Regions from separate parts of the Streptomyces sp. NPDC001714 genome, predicted to be linked through region 2. Evidence: riboswitches for the same ligand, from Rfam matches in the RefSeq annotation. Region 2 holds a riboswitch; the other holds the start of a gene.
What was found. Region 2 has a riboswitch for ZMP and ZTP ahead of ACFY0P_RS02345 (glycine hydroxymethyltransferase). Riboswitches for the same ligand answer to the same signal wherever they lie in the genome.
Positions count from the first base shown of each region.

Region 1: linked by a shared signal. The riboswitch ahead of ACFY0P_RS05615 (bifunctional 5,10-methylenetetrahydrofolate dehydrogenase/5,10-methenyltetrahydrofolate cyclohydrolase) and the one ahead of ACFY0P_RS02345 (glycine hydroxymethyltransferase) in region 2 are both predicted to bind ZMP and ZTP.

Region 1 is NZ_JBIAUL010000002.1:224,677-231,874, reverse strand. It holds gene ACFY0P_RS05635 (rhodanese-like domain-containing protein) at 1-160, shown strand, start outside; gene ACFY0P_RS05630 (ABC transporter ATP-binding protein) at 284-2,005, shown strand; gene ACFY0P_RS05625 (hypothetical protein) at 2,062-2,358, opposite strand; gene ACFY0P_RS05620 (nuclear transport factor 2 family protein) at 2,532-2,900, shown strand; ZMP/ZTP riboswitch at 3,070-3,152, shown strand; gene ACFY0P_RS05615 (bifunctional 5,10-methylenetetrahydrofolate dehydrogenase/5,10-methenyltetrahydrofolate cyclohydrolase) at 3,179-4,027, shown strand; gene ACFY0P_RS05610 (CU044_5270 family protein) at 4,031-4,999, opposite strand; gene ACFY0P_RS05605 (RNA polymerase sigma factor) at 4,992-5,534, opposite strand; gene ctaD (cytochrome c oxidase subunit I) at 5,640-7,198, shown strand, end outside.
Region 2 is NZ_JBIAUL010000001.1:493,963-501,160, reverse strand. It holds gene ACFY0P_RS02355 (2'-5' RNA ligase family protein) at 32-610, opposite strand; gene trpS (tryptophan--tRNA ligase) at 741-1,754, opposite strand; gene ACFY0P_RS02345 (glycine hydroxymethyltransferase) at 1,912-3,366, opposite strand; ZMP/ZTP riboswitch at 3,399-3,489, opposite strand; gene rocD (ornithine--oxo-acid transaminase) at 3,593-4,798, shown strand; gene ACFY0P_RS02335 (glutathionylspermidine synthase family protein) at 4,922-6,106, opposite strand; gene ACFY0P_RS02330 (hypothetical protein) at 6,114-6,458, opposite strand; partial or broken gene ACFY0P_RS02325 (hydrolase) at 6,781-7,198, shown strand, end outside.

The DNA of each region.
Region 1 (7,198 bases), on a different contig from region 2:
GTGGCTGCTGTTGTCGGCGGGGGTCGCGGGCGGCCTGGTGTTCTCGGCGCTCACCGACACCTGCGGGATGGCCGCGGTCCTGTCGAGGCTGCCCCACAACCGGCCGCGCCCGGCCGACCTCGACGCGACCCTGGCGAAGCTCGGTTCCGCCCGTGGCTGACGGGCCCCGGGGCCGGGACCGGCCGTCGTAGCCTGGGGCCGTCGGAGGGCGCCGCCCACCGCCCGGACGAGGAGCACCGTGACCGCCGCAGACGCAGTTCCGACGAACCGGCCGAAAGAGCCCGTGTTCCGGCTTCTCCTGTCCTACGTACGGCCGCACCGCTGGGCCCTGCTGGCCGGGGCGGCGCTCTCGCTGGTGACGGGGGCGACCGGGCTGCTGCTGCCGCTGGTGGCCCGGGGGTTGATCGACGACCTGTCCCACGACCGTTCCATCACCGGCAGGTTGCTCGCGATGGCAGGTCTGGTGGTCGCCAACGCCGGGGTGGGCGCCCTGGGTTCGTTCGTCCTGCGACGCGCCGGGGAGTCGGTGGTGCTCGGGGCGCGGCGCGCCCTGTCGTCGTACCTGCTCAGGCTGCGGATCACCGCGGTGGACCGGACCGAACCCGGTGACCTGATGGCGCGGATCACCTCGGACACCACCCTGCTGCGCGAGGTCACCACGGACTCGCTGGTCGCACTCGGCACCGAGGGACTCACCCTGGTCGCCACCGTGGTGATGATGGGGGTGGTCGATCCGGTGCTCCTTGCCGTCACCCTCGTCGTGATCGCCGCGGCGGGCACGGTGGTGGGCACGATCGTGCCGCGCATCAACCGGGCGAGCCGCCGGGCGCAGGACGCGGTCGGGGTGATGGGGGCCTCGCTGGAACGGGTGCTGGGCGCGCTGCGCACGGTGAAGGCGTCCGGCGCCGAACACCGGGAGGAACTCGCGCTGCACGAGGCCGCCGAGGAGTCCTGGCGGCAGAGCGTGCGGGCCGCCAAGTGGTCGGCCGCCGCGGGGAACACGGCGGGGCTCGCGATGCAACTGGCGTTCATCACCGTGCTCGCGGTGGGCGGGGCGCGGGTGGCGACCGGTGCGATCGGGGTGGGCACGCTGGTGGCGTTCCTGCTCTACGTCTTCTATCTGATGCAGCCGATCCAGCAGGTCGTCGGGGCGATCACTCAGTACCAGACCGGCGCCGGCACGCTCGCCCGGATCCAGGAGGCGCTGCGACTGCCCGCCGAACCCGTGTCCCGGCCCGCCGAGTTGCCGGCCACCGGCGCCGAACCGGCCACGGTCGCCTTCACCGACGTACGCTTCCGCTACGCGGACGACCTGCCGTACGTCCACCACGGTGTCAGCTTCGACGTCCCCGCGCGGGGCATGACGGCGTTCGTCGGGCCGTCCGGGGCGGGCAAGACCACCGTCTTCTCACTGATCGAGCGGTTCTACGACCCCGAGTCCGGCACGATCGCCGTGGACGGCCGTCCGGTCGCCGACTGGGAACTGCCGCTGCTGCGTTCGGCCATCGGGTACGTCGAGCAGGACGCGCCGGTGCTGTCGGGGTCGCTGAAGGACAACCTGCTCCTCGGCAACCCGGAGGCGGACGAGGACGCGGTCGCGCGGGTGGTGAAGACGACCCGGCTCGACGGTCTGGTCGCCCGGCTGCCGCAGGGGCTGGAGACGCTGGTCGGTCATCGCGGGACCAAGCTGTCGGGCGGGGAGCGCCAACGGGTGGCGATCGCGAGGGCGTTGCTGCGCCGGCCCCGGCTGCTGCTCCTGGACGAGGCCACCTCGCAGCTGGACGCGGTGAACGAGGCGGCGCTCCGGGACACCGTCGCCGATGTGGCGCGGTCGACGACGGTGCTGGTGGTCGCGCACCGGCTGTCGACGGTGACCATGGCGGACCGGATCGTCGTCATGGACGCGGGCCGGGTCCGCGCGGTGGGCACACACCGGGAGCTGGTGGCGGCGGATCCGCTCTACGCGGAGCTGGCGGCGACGCAGTTCCTGGCCTCGGAGCACTGAGGACGGGGAACGGGAAGGGCCGCCCCTGCCGGGACGGCCCTCGGTGTGCGGCGCGGTCAGGCCTCGATGCCCGGCAGCAGCCCCATGGCGGGCGCGGCCAGGTCGGTGGCCTGGTGCAGTTCGCCGAGCTTGTGGAGTCCGTTCAGCCCCTGCACCTGCTCCGAGGCCTTCGGCATCCTGCCCCGGTACTCCGCAGGGATGTCGCTGCGGGAGACCGAGTCCAGCACGCCGAGCGCGGTGAGCTTCCCGGGGTGCTGCGCGCTCGCGTCGGCCGCGTTCGCCAGCGGCGCGGCGAGGCCGGTGACCCCGACGGCAAGGCCGACGGCGGCGACGATACGTCGTGTTGAGATCATGTCTTCAGCAACGGCCCCGGCGCCGGGCCGGACACGGGCAGCCGTTCCCCCTCACCCGCAAGGCGGAGCGCGCGGCCTGCGCTTGCCGAGCCCGGCGGCGCGGGGGACGCTCGATGTGAGGGGCTCGCGCGGCTCGCTCCGCATCGGGTCGCGGGCTCCCGCAGGAGGTCACCATGGGCACCGCGACCGGTTCCACGTTCGACGCCGAGACGCTGCGCCGGGGCATAGAGGGGAACACCGGGAACACCCTTCTGGCGCTCTACGCGGACGACGCGGAGATCCGCATCATCGACCGCAACACCCAGCCCAGCCACCCCAAGGTCCTGCACGGCCGCCAGGACATCGCCGCGATGCTGGACGACGTCTACAGCCGCGACATGACGCACACCCTGGACCAGTGCATCGTCCAGGGCGACAAGGCCGCCTACAGCGAGTCCTGCGAGTACGCGGACGGGGTCCGGGTGCTCGCCGAGTCGATGATCACGCTGCGCGACGGCAAGATCGCCGAGCAGATCATGATCCAGGCATGGGACGAGCAGTAGCGAGGACCGGGAGGGTCCAGGTCAGCTCGCGGTTGACCTGGACCTTCTCGGCGCGGACGGCGCTGGGACACGCCCGCCGCCCGCGGCCTCGCGCGTGCACCGCGCTGCTGCGGGCGCTCCTGCGGACCGCGCACTGCCGCCGGAGACGCCGAGGGTCTCGGTTACCCTGAGGGCGGGCCGTGACTGGCGCTGAGGTGGAGCACCACCGGGGAGCGGCCCGCACTGTCGTTGCCGTGCGCCTGGGCGATCAAGGTCGAACCAGCTCAGGAGTGTGCCGCATGACCCAGGCCCGCCTCATCGACGGCACCGCCGTCGCCCGCCGGATCGTCGAGGAGACCGCGCGGCAGGCCGCCGACCTCACCGCACGGACCGGCGTCACGCCGTGTCTGGCGACCGTGCTGGTCGGCGAGGATCCCGCCTCCGTCACCTACGTCCGGATGAAGCAGAACCGCAGCCGCAAGGCGGGCATCGCCTCCCGCCACGTGGCCTTGCCCGCCACCACGACCACCGCCGAACTCGTCGGCACGCTCCGGGAGTTGTCGGCCGACCCGGCGGTGCACGGCATCCTGCTCCAGCACCCGGTCGGCGAACACATCGACGAGCGGGCCGCGTTCGAGGCGATCGCGCCGGAGAAGGACGTGGACGGCGTGACCTTCGCGTCGTTCGCGACGATGAGCTTCGGCCTGCCGGGCTTCGTCTCCTGCACCCCCGGCGGCATCCTGCGCCTGCTCGACGCGTACGACGTCGACCCGGCCGGGAAGCGGGCGGTCGTCGTGGGCCGCAGCGCGATCCTGGGCAAGCCGGCCGGGATGCTCCTGCTCGCGCGCGACGCCACCGTCACCTACTGCCACTCCCGCACCCGGGACCTCTCGGCGGCCGTCCGCGAGGCGGACATCGTGGTCGCCGCCGTCGGCCGGCCCCGGCTGATCCGGGGCCAGGACATCAAGCCGGGCGCGGTCGTGCTCGACGCCGGCTACAACGAGGGCAACGTCGGTGACGTCGACTTCGACACCGCCGTCGAGCGCGCCTCGCTGATCACGCCGGTGCCGGGCGGGGTCGGCCCGATGACGATCGCCGTGCTGCTGGAGCAGACGGTGGCGGCCGCCGCCCGGCAGCTCGGCGCGTGAGGGTCAGCGCAGCCAGGCGCGGTACTCCATGACGTCCCCGGCCCGCACCCCGTACTCGGGGTCGTCCCGGGTGAACGTGGTCTCCAGGCCGAGTACGGCGCCGGTCGCCGGATCCAGGATCAGCATTCGCCGTCCGCCGGTGCCCTCGTCGAGGACGTACGCCTGCCCGGTGCGGCCCAGCCGGTCGGTGACCTGGCCGGCGGGCCGTAGCCCCTTCGCGTCGGCGAGCAGGTCGGTCAGGGCCGCGGACTCGTGCGCCCCGAGCGTCCAGTTGTCCAGCAACTCCTCGGTGGCGTCGAGGAGTTCGGACGTGGTGAGGGTGTCGCTGTGGATCAGGTCGGTGAGGTAGGCGCGCAGCTTCGCGGGGTCGTGCGGGGGTGTGGACAGGGGCGGGGCGTCACCCCACATCGGCGGGAACGTCCGCCGGCTGAGCACATGGCCGTCCTCGACCCGGCCCGTGTCGGTCAGGACGGGCCGGCCCGCGTGGTCCGGGTCGGTGGCCACGACCACCTCGGTGTGGGTGCCGTCCGCCCGCCAGCGGACCACGCGCTCCTCGGGCAGGGTGACCGGCGGCCTGTCGTCGCTCATGGCCAGGCTCCAGGACTGCACATGGGTGCCCTGGCGCAAGGCCGGGGAGCCGTCCGTCGCGGCCACGGCGGCGAGTCGCGCGACCTGGGCGAGCGGTACGGCGGTGGAGTGGGCGCGGACGGTCAGCGGCCGGGGTGCGGCGACGGCCGGAGCGCCCGACGGGCCGCCGAGCAGCACGGTCAGCGTGGTGGCCGTCACGACGGCGGCCGCGGTCAGCCCCCACAGCAGTCGCGGCCGGGCCCGGGTCCGGCGGCCGGGGTGGGTGTCGTGCAGCAGCCGGTTGAGGTGCCGTTCGGCCATGTGGTCGAGGGGGCCGTCGCCGAAGTGCGGGGCGTCGGCGGGCACCGGGTCGGCGGCGCGCAGCAGGTCGAGTTCGTCAGCCATGGCGGTGTACCTCGGGAAGGGCCTCGGCGGCAGGGGGGCGCAGTCGGTCGATCTCGGCTCTGAGCCGGCGACGGGCGCGGTGCAGCCGCATCGCCGCCGCCCGGTTCCCGCAGCCCAGGGCGACGGCGACCTCGTCGACGCCGAGCTCCTCCCACGCCGTCAGCCGCAGCACCTCCTGGTCGGCCGGGGACAGCCGGGCGAGCGCCTCGTGCACCCAGGAGCCGGGCCGCTCGCTGTCGGGGCCGGCCGCGACGTGCCGGCCGTGCGCGGTGTCGTCGTTGCCCAGCCGGTCCAGCAGCCGGCGCCGGCGCCCGTACCCGCGTACCGCGTTGGCGAGGCAGTTGCGTGCCACGCCGTACAGCCAGGGCAGCGGAGCCGCCGGCAGGTCGGCGCGGCGGCGCCAGGCCACCGTGAACACCTCCGCCACCACTTCCTCCACCTCGCCGGTCCGCCCGTCCAGTCGCCGCGCGACATAGCGGCTGACCGCCCAGTAGTGCTCGCGATAGGCAGCGGCGAAGATCTCGTCGTTGCTCATGTCCCGTTCTTGTCCGGCACCTCCCCGATCGTCACACCCGCCTCCGTGACGCTCGTCGCATCCGCCAAGTGTGACCGGTGCGGACAGCCCGGACACAGGCGGGGCATGAGGAACCTCAAGTGGCTGACGACCACGGATCACAAGACGATCGGGACGCTGTACCTGGTCACGGCGTTCTCGTTCTTCTGCGTGGGCGGGGTGATGGCCCTGCTGATGCGCGCCGAGCTGGCCCGCCCCGGCCTGCAGATCATGTCGAACGAGCAGTTCAACCAGGCGTTCACGATGCACGGCACGATCATGCTGCTGATGTTCGCGACCCCGCTGTTCGCCGGCTTCGCGAACTGGATCATGCCGCTCCAGATCGGCGCCCCGGACGTGGCGTTCCCGCGCCTGAACATGCTGGCCTACTGGCTCTACCTGCTCGGCTCCACCATCGCGGTCGGCGGCTTCCTCACCCCGCAGGGCGCGGCGGACTTCGGCTGGTTCGCCTACGCCCCGCTCTCGGACGCGATCCGCACGCCGGGGATCGGCGCCGACATGTGGATCATGGGCCTGGCGCTCTCCGGCTTCGGCACCATCCTCGGCGCGGTCAACTTCATCACCACGATCATCTGCATGCGCGCCCCCGGCATGACCATGTTCCGCATGCCGATCTTCGTGTGGAACGTGCTGCTGACCGCCGTGCTGGTCCTGCTCGCCTTCCCCGTCCTCGCCGCCGCCCTGTTCGCACTTGAGGCGGACCGCAAGTTCGGCGCCCACGTCTTCGACGCGGCCAACGGTGGGGCACTGCTCTGGCAGCACCTGTTCTGGTTCTTCGGCCACCCGGAGGTCTACATCATCGCGCTGCCGTTCTTCGGCATCATCAGCGAGGTCATCCCGGTCTTCTCCCGCAAGCCGATGTTCGGCTACCTGGGCCTGGTGGCGGCGACCATCTCGATCGCCGGCCTCTCGGTGACCGTCTGGGCCCACCACATGTACGTCACGGGCGGCGTCCTCCTCCCTTTCTTCTCCTTCATGACCTTCCTGATCGCCGTCCCCACGGGAGTGAAGTTCTTCAACTGGATCGGCACGATGTGGCAGGGCTCGCTGTCCTTCGAGACGCCCATGCTGTGGGCCACGGGCTTCCTGGTGACGTTCGTCTTCGGCGGCCTGACCGGCGTGATGCTCGCGTCCCCGCCGATCGACTTCCACATCTCCGACTCGTACTTCGTCGTCGCCCACTTCCACTACGTGGTCTTCGGTACGGTCGTCTTCGCGATGTTCGCCGGCTTCCACTTCTGGTGGCCGAAGATGACGGGCAAGATGCTGGACGAGCGGCTCGGCAAGATCACCTTCTGGACGCTGTTCGTCGGCTTCCACGGCACGTTCCTGGTCCAGCACTGGCTGGGCGCCGAAGGCATGCAGCGCCGGATTCCCGACTACCTGGCGGTGGAGGGGTTCGCCACCCTCAACACGGTCTCGACGATCTTCTCGTTCCTGCTGGGCTCGTCACTGCTCCCGTTCTTCTACAACGTCTGGAAGACCGCCAAGTACGGCACGAAGGTCGAGTCGGACGACCCGTGGGGCTACGGCCGTTCCCTGGAGTGGGCGACGTCGTGCCCACCCCCGCGCCACAACTTCGTCACCCTGCCCCGGATCCGCAGCGAGTCACCGGCGTTCGACCT
Region 2 (7,198 bases):
ACTGCACGACCGGCCCCCACCGGCCCGCACCCTACCGACTGGCGATACTCCCCCGCTCCACATGCCCCACCTGAGGCGGCACGACAGAGCCCCCGAACACGTACTCACGCAGCTTCCGCCACACACCGTCCGCGCCCTGCTCGTACAACGCGAACCCCATACACGACCACTCGGCCTCGAAGTCCGCGAGCTCGTCGAACGCCAGGTCCATGGCGGCCTCGTCGATCCCGTGGGCCACGGTCACATGCGGGTGGTACGGGAACTGGAGCTCACGGTCGAGCGGCCCGGACGCGTCCCGGACCCGCTGCTGCAGCCAGGCGCAGTCGTCCGCGCCCTGGGCCACCCGGACGTACACCACCGGCGACAGCGGCCGGAACGTACCGGTCCCGCACAGCCGCATCGGGAACGGCCGGCCCATGGCGGCGACCTCGCCGAGATACGCCTCCACGGTCGGCAACTCGGCGGAGCCGATCTCCGTGGGCGGCAGCAGGGTGACGTGCGTGGGGATGCCGTGGGCCGCGGCGTCGCCGAAGCCCGCGCGCCGCTCCTGGAGCAGGCTGCCGTGAGGCTCCGGGACCGCGATCGACACGCCGATCGTTACGGTCCCCACGTCATCTCCCGTCGGTCGTGGTGGGCGGACGCATGTCGGGTTCGTACCCGGCCGTCCGGCTATCGACTGTACGGCCACGGCCGCCTCCCGGGCAGCCGTGGCCGAAGTGATGTGCAGCGCTTCGCTTCGCTCAGTGCTTGGCGGGCAGGAAACCGACCCTGTCGTAGGCCTGGGCCAGGGTCTCGGCCGCGACGGCACGGGCCTTCTCCGCGCCCTTGGCGAGGATCGAGTCGAGGGTCTCCGAGTCGTCCAGGTACTGCTGGGTGCGCTCCCGGAACGGGGTGACGAAGTCGACCATGATGTCGGCGAGGTCCGTCTTGAGCGCGCCGTACATCTTGCCCTCGTACTCCTGCTCGAGATCGGCGATCGACTTGCCGGTCAGGGTGGAGTAGATGGTGAGCAGGTTGCTGATGCCCGGCTTGTTCTCGGCGTCGTAGCGGATCACGGTGTCCGTGTCGGTGACCGCGCTCTTGACCTTCTTCGCGGTCGCCTTCGGCTCGTCGAGGAGGTTGATGAGGCCCTTCGGCGTGGACGCCGACTTGCTCATCTTGATCGCCGGGTCCTGGAGGTCGTAGATCTTCGCCGTCTCCTTGAGGATGTACGGCTTCGGGATGGTGAAGGTCTCGCCGAACCGGCCGTTGAAGCGCTCGGCGAGGTCACGGGTGAGCTCGACGTGCTGGCGCTGGTCCTCGCCGACGGGGACCTCGTTGGCCTGGTAGAGCAGGATGTCGGCGACCTGGAGGATGGGGTAGGTGAACAGGCCGACGCTCGCGCGGTCGGTGCCCTGCTTGGCCGCCTTGTCCTTGAACTGGGTCATCCGGCTGGCCTCGCCGAAGCCGGTGAGGCAGTTCATGACCCAGGCGAGCTGGGCGTGCTCCGGGACGTGGCTCTGCACGAAGAGGGTGCAGCGGTCCGCGTCCAGACCGGCGGCGAGCAGCTGGGCGGCGGCGAGCCGGGTGTTGGCGCGCAGGTCGGCCGGGTCCTGCGGGACCGTGATCGCGTGCAGGTCGACGACCATGTAGAAGGCGTCGTGGGACTCCTGGAGGGCTACCCACTGGCGGACTGCGCCGAGGTAGTTGCCCAGGTGGAACGAGCCGGCGGTGGGCTGGATGCCGGAGAGCACGCGGGGTCGGTCTGAGGCCATGTTCACCATTCTCTCAGAGGGCGAGGGGGTGGTCGGCCCATGAGGGGTGGGGTGGTTTCGGAGCGCGGGGGACTGCGGGCCGGTGGGGGCCGTTCGCGCAGTTCCTCCCCCAGCCTTCGGCCGGGGGTACCCCCAGCGCCCCTAGAAGCAGGTCGGCTCAGCCGAGGTCGATCTCCGGGTACAGCGGGAAGCCCGCCACCAGGTCGGTCGCGCGCTGGGCGATCTCCGTCGAGACCTTCTCGTCCAGGACGTGGGAGGCCTTGCTCGGCGCGCCCGACTTCGTCGTGCCCGGCTCGGTCGCGGTCAGGACGCGGTCGATCAGGCCCGCGACCTCGTCCATCTCGGCCGTGCCCAGGCCGCGCGTGGTGAGGGCGGGGGTGCCGATGCGGATGCCGGAGGTGTACCAGGCGCCGTTCGGGTCGGCGGGGATCGCGTTGCGGTTGGTGACGATGCCGGAGTCCAGGAGGGCCGACTCGGCCTGGCGGCCGGTGAGGCCGTACGACGTCTCGACGTCGATCAGGTTGAGGTGGTTGTCGGTGCCGCCGGTGACCAGGGTGGCGCCCCGGCGCATCAGGCCCTCGGCGAGCGCGCGCGAGTTGTCGACGATGCGCTGGGCGTAGTCCTGGAAGGAGGGCTGCCGGGCCTCGGCGAGGGCGACGGCCTTGGCGGCCATGACGTGCGGGAGCGGGCCGCCGAGGACCATCGGGCAGCCGCGGTCGACCTGGTCCTTGAGGGAGTCGTCGCACAGGACCATGCCGCCGCGCGGGCCGCGCAGCGACTTGTGGGTGGTCGTGGTCACGATCTGGGCGTGCGGGACCGGGTCGAAGTCCCCGGTCAGGACCTTGCCGGCGACCAGACCGGCGAAGTGGGCCATGTCGACCATCAGCGTGGCGCCGACCTCGTCGGCGATCTCCCGCATGATCCGGAAGTTCACCAGACGGGGGTACGCCGAGTACCCGGCGACGATGATCAGCGGCTTGAAGTCGCGGGCCTGGGCGCGCAGCGCGTCGTAGTCGATCAGGCCGGTGGCCGGGTCGGTGCCGTAGGAGCGCTGGTCGAACATCTTGCCGGAGATGTTCGGGCGGAAGCCGTGCGTGAGGTGGCCGCCGGCGTCCAGGGACATGCCGAGCATCCGCTGGTTGCCGAAGGCCTGGCGCAGCTCGGCCCAGTCGGCCTCGGAGAGGTCGTTGACCTGGCGGGCGCCCGTCTTCTGGAGGAAGGGGACCTCGACGCGGTCGGCGAGGACGGCCCAGAAGGCGACCAGGTTGGCGTCGATGCCGGAGTGCGGCTGGACGTAGGCGTGCTGGGCGCCGAACAGTTCGCGGGCGTGCTCGGCGGCGAGCCCCTCGACGGTGTCGACGTTGCGGCAGCCGGCATAGAAGCGGCGGCCGATCGTGCCCTCGGCGTACTTGTCGCTGAACCAGTTGCCCATCGCGAGCAGGGTGGCCGGGGAGGCGTAGTTCTCGGAGGCGATCAGCTTGAGCATCTCGCGCTGGTCGGCGACCTCCTGGCCGATGGCGTCGGCGACCCGCGGCTCGACCGCGCGGATCACGTCGAGGGCGGCTCGGTAGGCCTTGGACTCGGTGGACAGGGGCGCGGACTTGTCAGACATTCGGGACCTCCGGACATGGCGTTCGGCATTCACGGTTCGGCCCAGGCGCACGGCACTCGGTCACGACACGAGCCGCTCCCCGATGGTCGGTCCCATCCCAGCGCGCCAGTCACGGCCCGTGGATCACATTACCGGGCACGCCGGACCCAAGGGCCGTGGCGTCCACCAGTCGGGCAGGGACAGAAGGTAGGAAAGGGGCAATCCTGCCGCGCCCTCTGGAGTCGCCGTGACCACTACGGAAGCCCTCATCACCGCCGCCGACGCGCACGGCGCGCCCAACTACGACCCGCTGCCGGTGGTGATCGCGACGGCCGAAGGCGCCTGGATGACGGATGTCGAGGGACGGCGGTACCTGGACTTCCTGGCCGGATACTCGGCGCTGAACTTCGGGCACGGCCACCCGCGCCTGGTCGCGGCGGCGAAGGCGCAGCTGGAGCGGGTGACGCTGACGTCGAGGGCGTTCCACCACGACCGGTTCGCCGCGTTCTGCACCGAGCTGGCCGAGCTGTGCGGGATGGAGATGGTGCTGCCGATGAACACGGGCGTGGAGGCCGTGGAGACGGCGGTGAAGACCGCCCGGAAGTGGGGGTACCGGGTCAAGGGCGTGCCGGCCGAGATGGCGAAGGTCGTGGTGGCGGCCGGGAACTTCCACGGCCGTACGACGACCGTGATCAGCTTCTCCACGGATCCGGAGGCACGGGCGGACTACGGGCCGTACACACCGGGCTTCGAGATCGTGCCGTACGGCGACCTGACGGCCATGCGGGCCGCGGTGACCGAGAACACGGTCGCGGTGCTGCTGGAGCCGATCCAGGGCGAGTCGGGGGTCATCGTGCCGCCGGAGGGCTATCTGGCCGGGGTGCGGGAGCTGACCCGCGAGCGGGATGTGCTGTTCGTCGCGGACGAGATCCAGTCGGGGCTGGGGCGGACCGGGCGGACGTTCGCGTGCGAGCACGAGGGGGTCGTACCGGATGTGTACGTCCTCGGGAAGGCGCTGGGGGGCGGGGTGCTGCCGGTGTCGGCGGTGGTGGCGAACGCGGAGGTGCTCGGGGTGTTCCGGCCCGGGGAGCACGGGTCGACCTTCGGGGGGAATCCGCTGGCCTGTGCGATGGCGCTGGAGGTGATCGCGATGCTGCGGACCGGGGAGTTCCAGGAGCGGGCGGGCGAGCTGGGGGACCTGCTGCACCGGCGGCTGGCGGAGATGACCGGGAGCGGACGGGTGACGGCCGTACGGGGGCGCGGGCTGTGGGCGGGGGTGGACGTGGATCCGGGGGTGGGGTCGGGGCGGGCGGTGGCGGAGCGGCTGATGGAGCGGGGGGTGCTGGTGAAGGAGACGCACGGGGTGACGGTGCGGGTGGCTCCGCCGCTGGTGGTGGCGGAGGAGGATCTGGAGTGGGGGGTCGAGCAGTTGTGGGGGGTGCTGAGTACGTAGGAGGGAGCGCCGAGGGGGTGCACGCGGCTGCGGGCCGGTGGGGGTCGATCGCGCAGTTTCTCCCCCAGCCTTCGGCCGGGGGTACCCCCAGTGCCCCTTACCGGGCGCTCCTGTGCGGGGCGTTCAAAGGATCACGTGCGGCAGGAAGCGGGCGTAGTCATCCGTCACCAGGCCCTGCGACTCGCGGATGCCCAGGCCCGCCGCCTCCTCCCCCACCACCCACGCGCCCAGCACCACGCGGTTGCCGTCGAAGTCGGGCAGTGGGGCCAGCTCCTGGTAGCAGCAGGCCTCGTCGCGTACGACGGGCTCCGCGCCCGGCGCATGCACCCGCACGCCCGCGCCCTCACGCCCCAGCAGCGGCTTGCTGACGTAGCCGCGTCCGGTCGCGAGCTCCCTCGGTCCGTCGACGTAGGCGGGGAGGAGGTTCGGGTGGCCGGGGTACAGCTCCCAGAGGATCGCCAGCAGGGCCTTGTTGCTGAGCAGCATCTTCCAGGCGGGCTCGATCCACATCGTCGTGCCGGTGCCGCCGCCGTTGTCCAGGGTGTCGAGGACGTGGCCGGCGAAGTCGTCGGTGGTGAGCCACTCCCAGGGGTAGAGCTTGAAGCAGGCCCGGATGAAGCGGAGCCGGTTGTCGACGAAGCGGCCGGAGAGGGTGTCCCAGCCGATCTCCTCCATGGAGATCCAGTCGGTGGCGAGGCCCGCCTGTTCCGCGGTCTCCTTGAGGTACGCGACCGTCATGAGGTCCTCGCCGAGTTCGTCGGCCGAGGAGTGGGCGAAGTGCAGCGGGGCGCCGGACGGGAGGAGGAGGGCCTGTTTCCGCCAGGCGGCGACCAGGCGTTCGTGGAGGCTGTTCCACTGGTCGGCACCCGGGAAGCGGTCCTCCATCCAGAACCACTGCGCGGACGCCGCCTCCACCAACGAGGTGGGGGTGTCGGCGTTGTACTCCAGGAGCTTCGCCGGGCCCGTGCCGTCGTAGCGGAGGTCGAAGCGGCCGTAGAGGGACGGGAGTTCGGCGCGGCGGTGCCAGGACTCGGTGACGGCCGCCGCGATGCGCGGGTCGGTGACGCCCAGGTCGGCGAAACGATTCTCCGTCACCATGTGGTCCGCCGCCGCCAGGCACATCGCGTGCAGTTCCTCGACGGCCTCCTCCAGCGTCTCCACCTCGTCGAGGGTGAAGGCGTAGTAGGCGCTCTCGTCCCAGTACGGGCGCAGGGCGCCGTCGGGGTGGCGGGTGAGGGGGTAGATCAGCCCCTGTTCCTCGACGGTCTTCTGCCAGCCGGGGCGGGGTTCGGTCGTACGGCGTTCCACGGCGCGGTCAGCCGCCGGAGCTGCCGTGGCCGCTGCCGAAGCCGCCGCGCTTGACGCTGTGGCCACCGCCGGAGGAGCCGCCCGAACCGCTGCGCGGCTTGGTGAAGGAGCCGCCGCTGACCCAGCCGCCCTTCTTCTTGCCGCCGTAGTAGTAGCCCGCGTCGACGGCGGACTTGGTGGTGGTGCAGTTCTTGTCGGAGACGACCTGGTAGCCCTTGGCCGCGGTGTAGCTGTCGCGGTCGACGCAGCGCTTGTCGGGGTCGGAGGAGCAGGCGGTCAGGGCGGCGGCCAGCAGGCCCATGCCGCCGAGGACGACCGTGCCCGAGCGCAGTTGCCGGCGCGCGTCTGCCATGTTCGTGCTCCCCCGTGCGATGCGATGTCCGGCGACAGCCTAGACGAGCGATTTCGAGCCACCGACGCCACCACCGGCAGGCAGCGGGTTGTCATGTACGGGTAAGAAATTCATGTGAAGTCGCCGGTCCCCTGTCGGCGCACCTCGCCCCGCCGGTACCGTCCAGCTGTCCGTACGTGAACGATCAACTTCGGACTCTACGCGCGCAGAACATGTTCCGCCCCACAGAACCGCCTTTCTCTCTACGCGCGCAGAACGACTCGTGCCGCACCACCCGCACCGCCATCCCTCTCGCACCCCCCCACCGATGGAGGAATGACAGATGCCCGGCTTCGCCGCCCCGCGCCGCAAACTCACCACGGCCCTGGCCGTGCTCGGCCTGCTCGCCGCCGGTGCCGCCGTCCAGGCCACCAGCGCCGCGACCCCCGCCCACGCGGCCGCCACCTACAAGGTCCTGTTCGACGACGGCCACGCCGAGGAGGCCGGCAACGCGGACTGGATCATCTCCACCAGCAAGCCCGACCCGCTCGCCCAGGACTCCTCCCCGTCCTCCGACAAGGACTGGACCGGCGCGCTGTCGTCGTGGGGCATCGCCCTGCAGAAGACCGGCGACTACAGCCTCAAGACCGCGACCAGTGCCCTGACGTACGGGGGTTCGTCGACGACCGACCTGTCGAAGTTCGACGCGCTGGTGCTGCCCGAGCCCAACACCAAGTTCACCACCGCCGAGAAGACGGCGA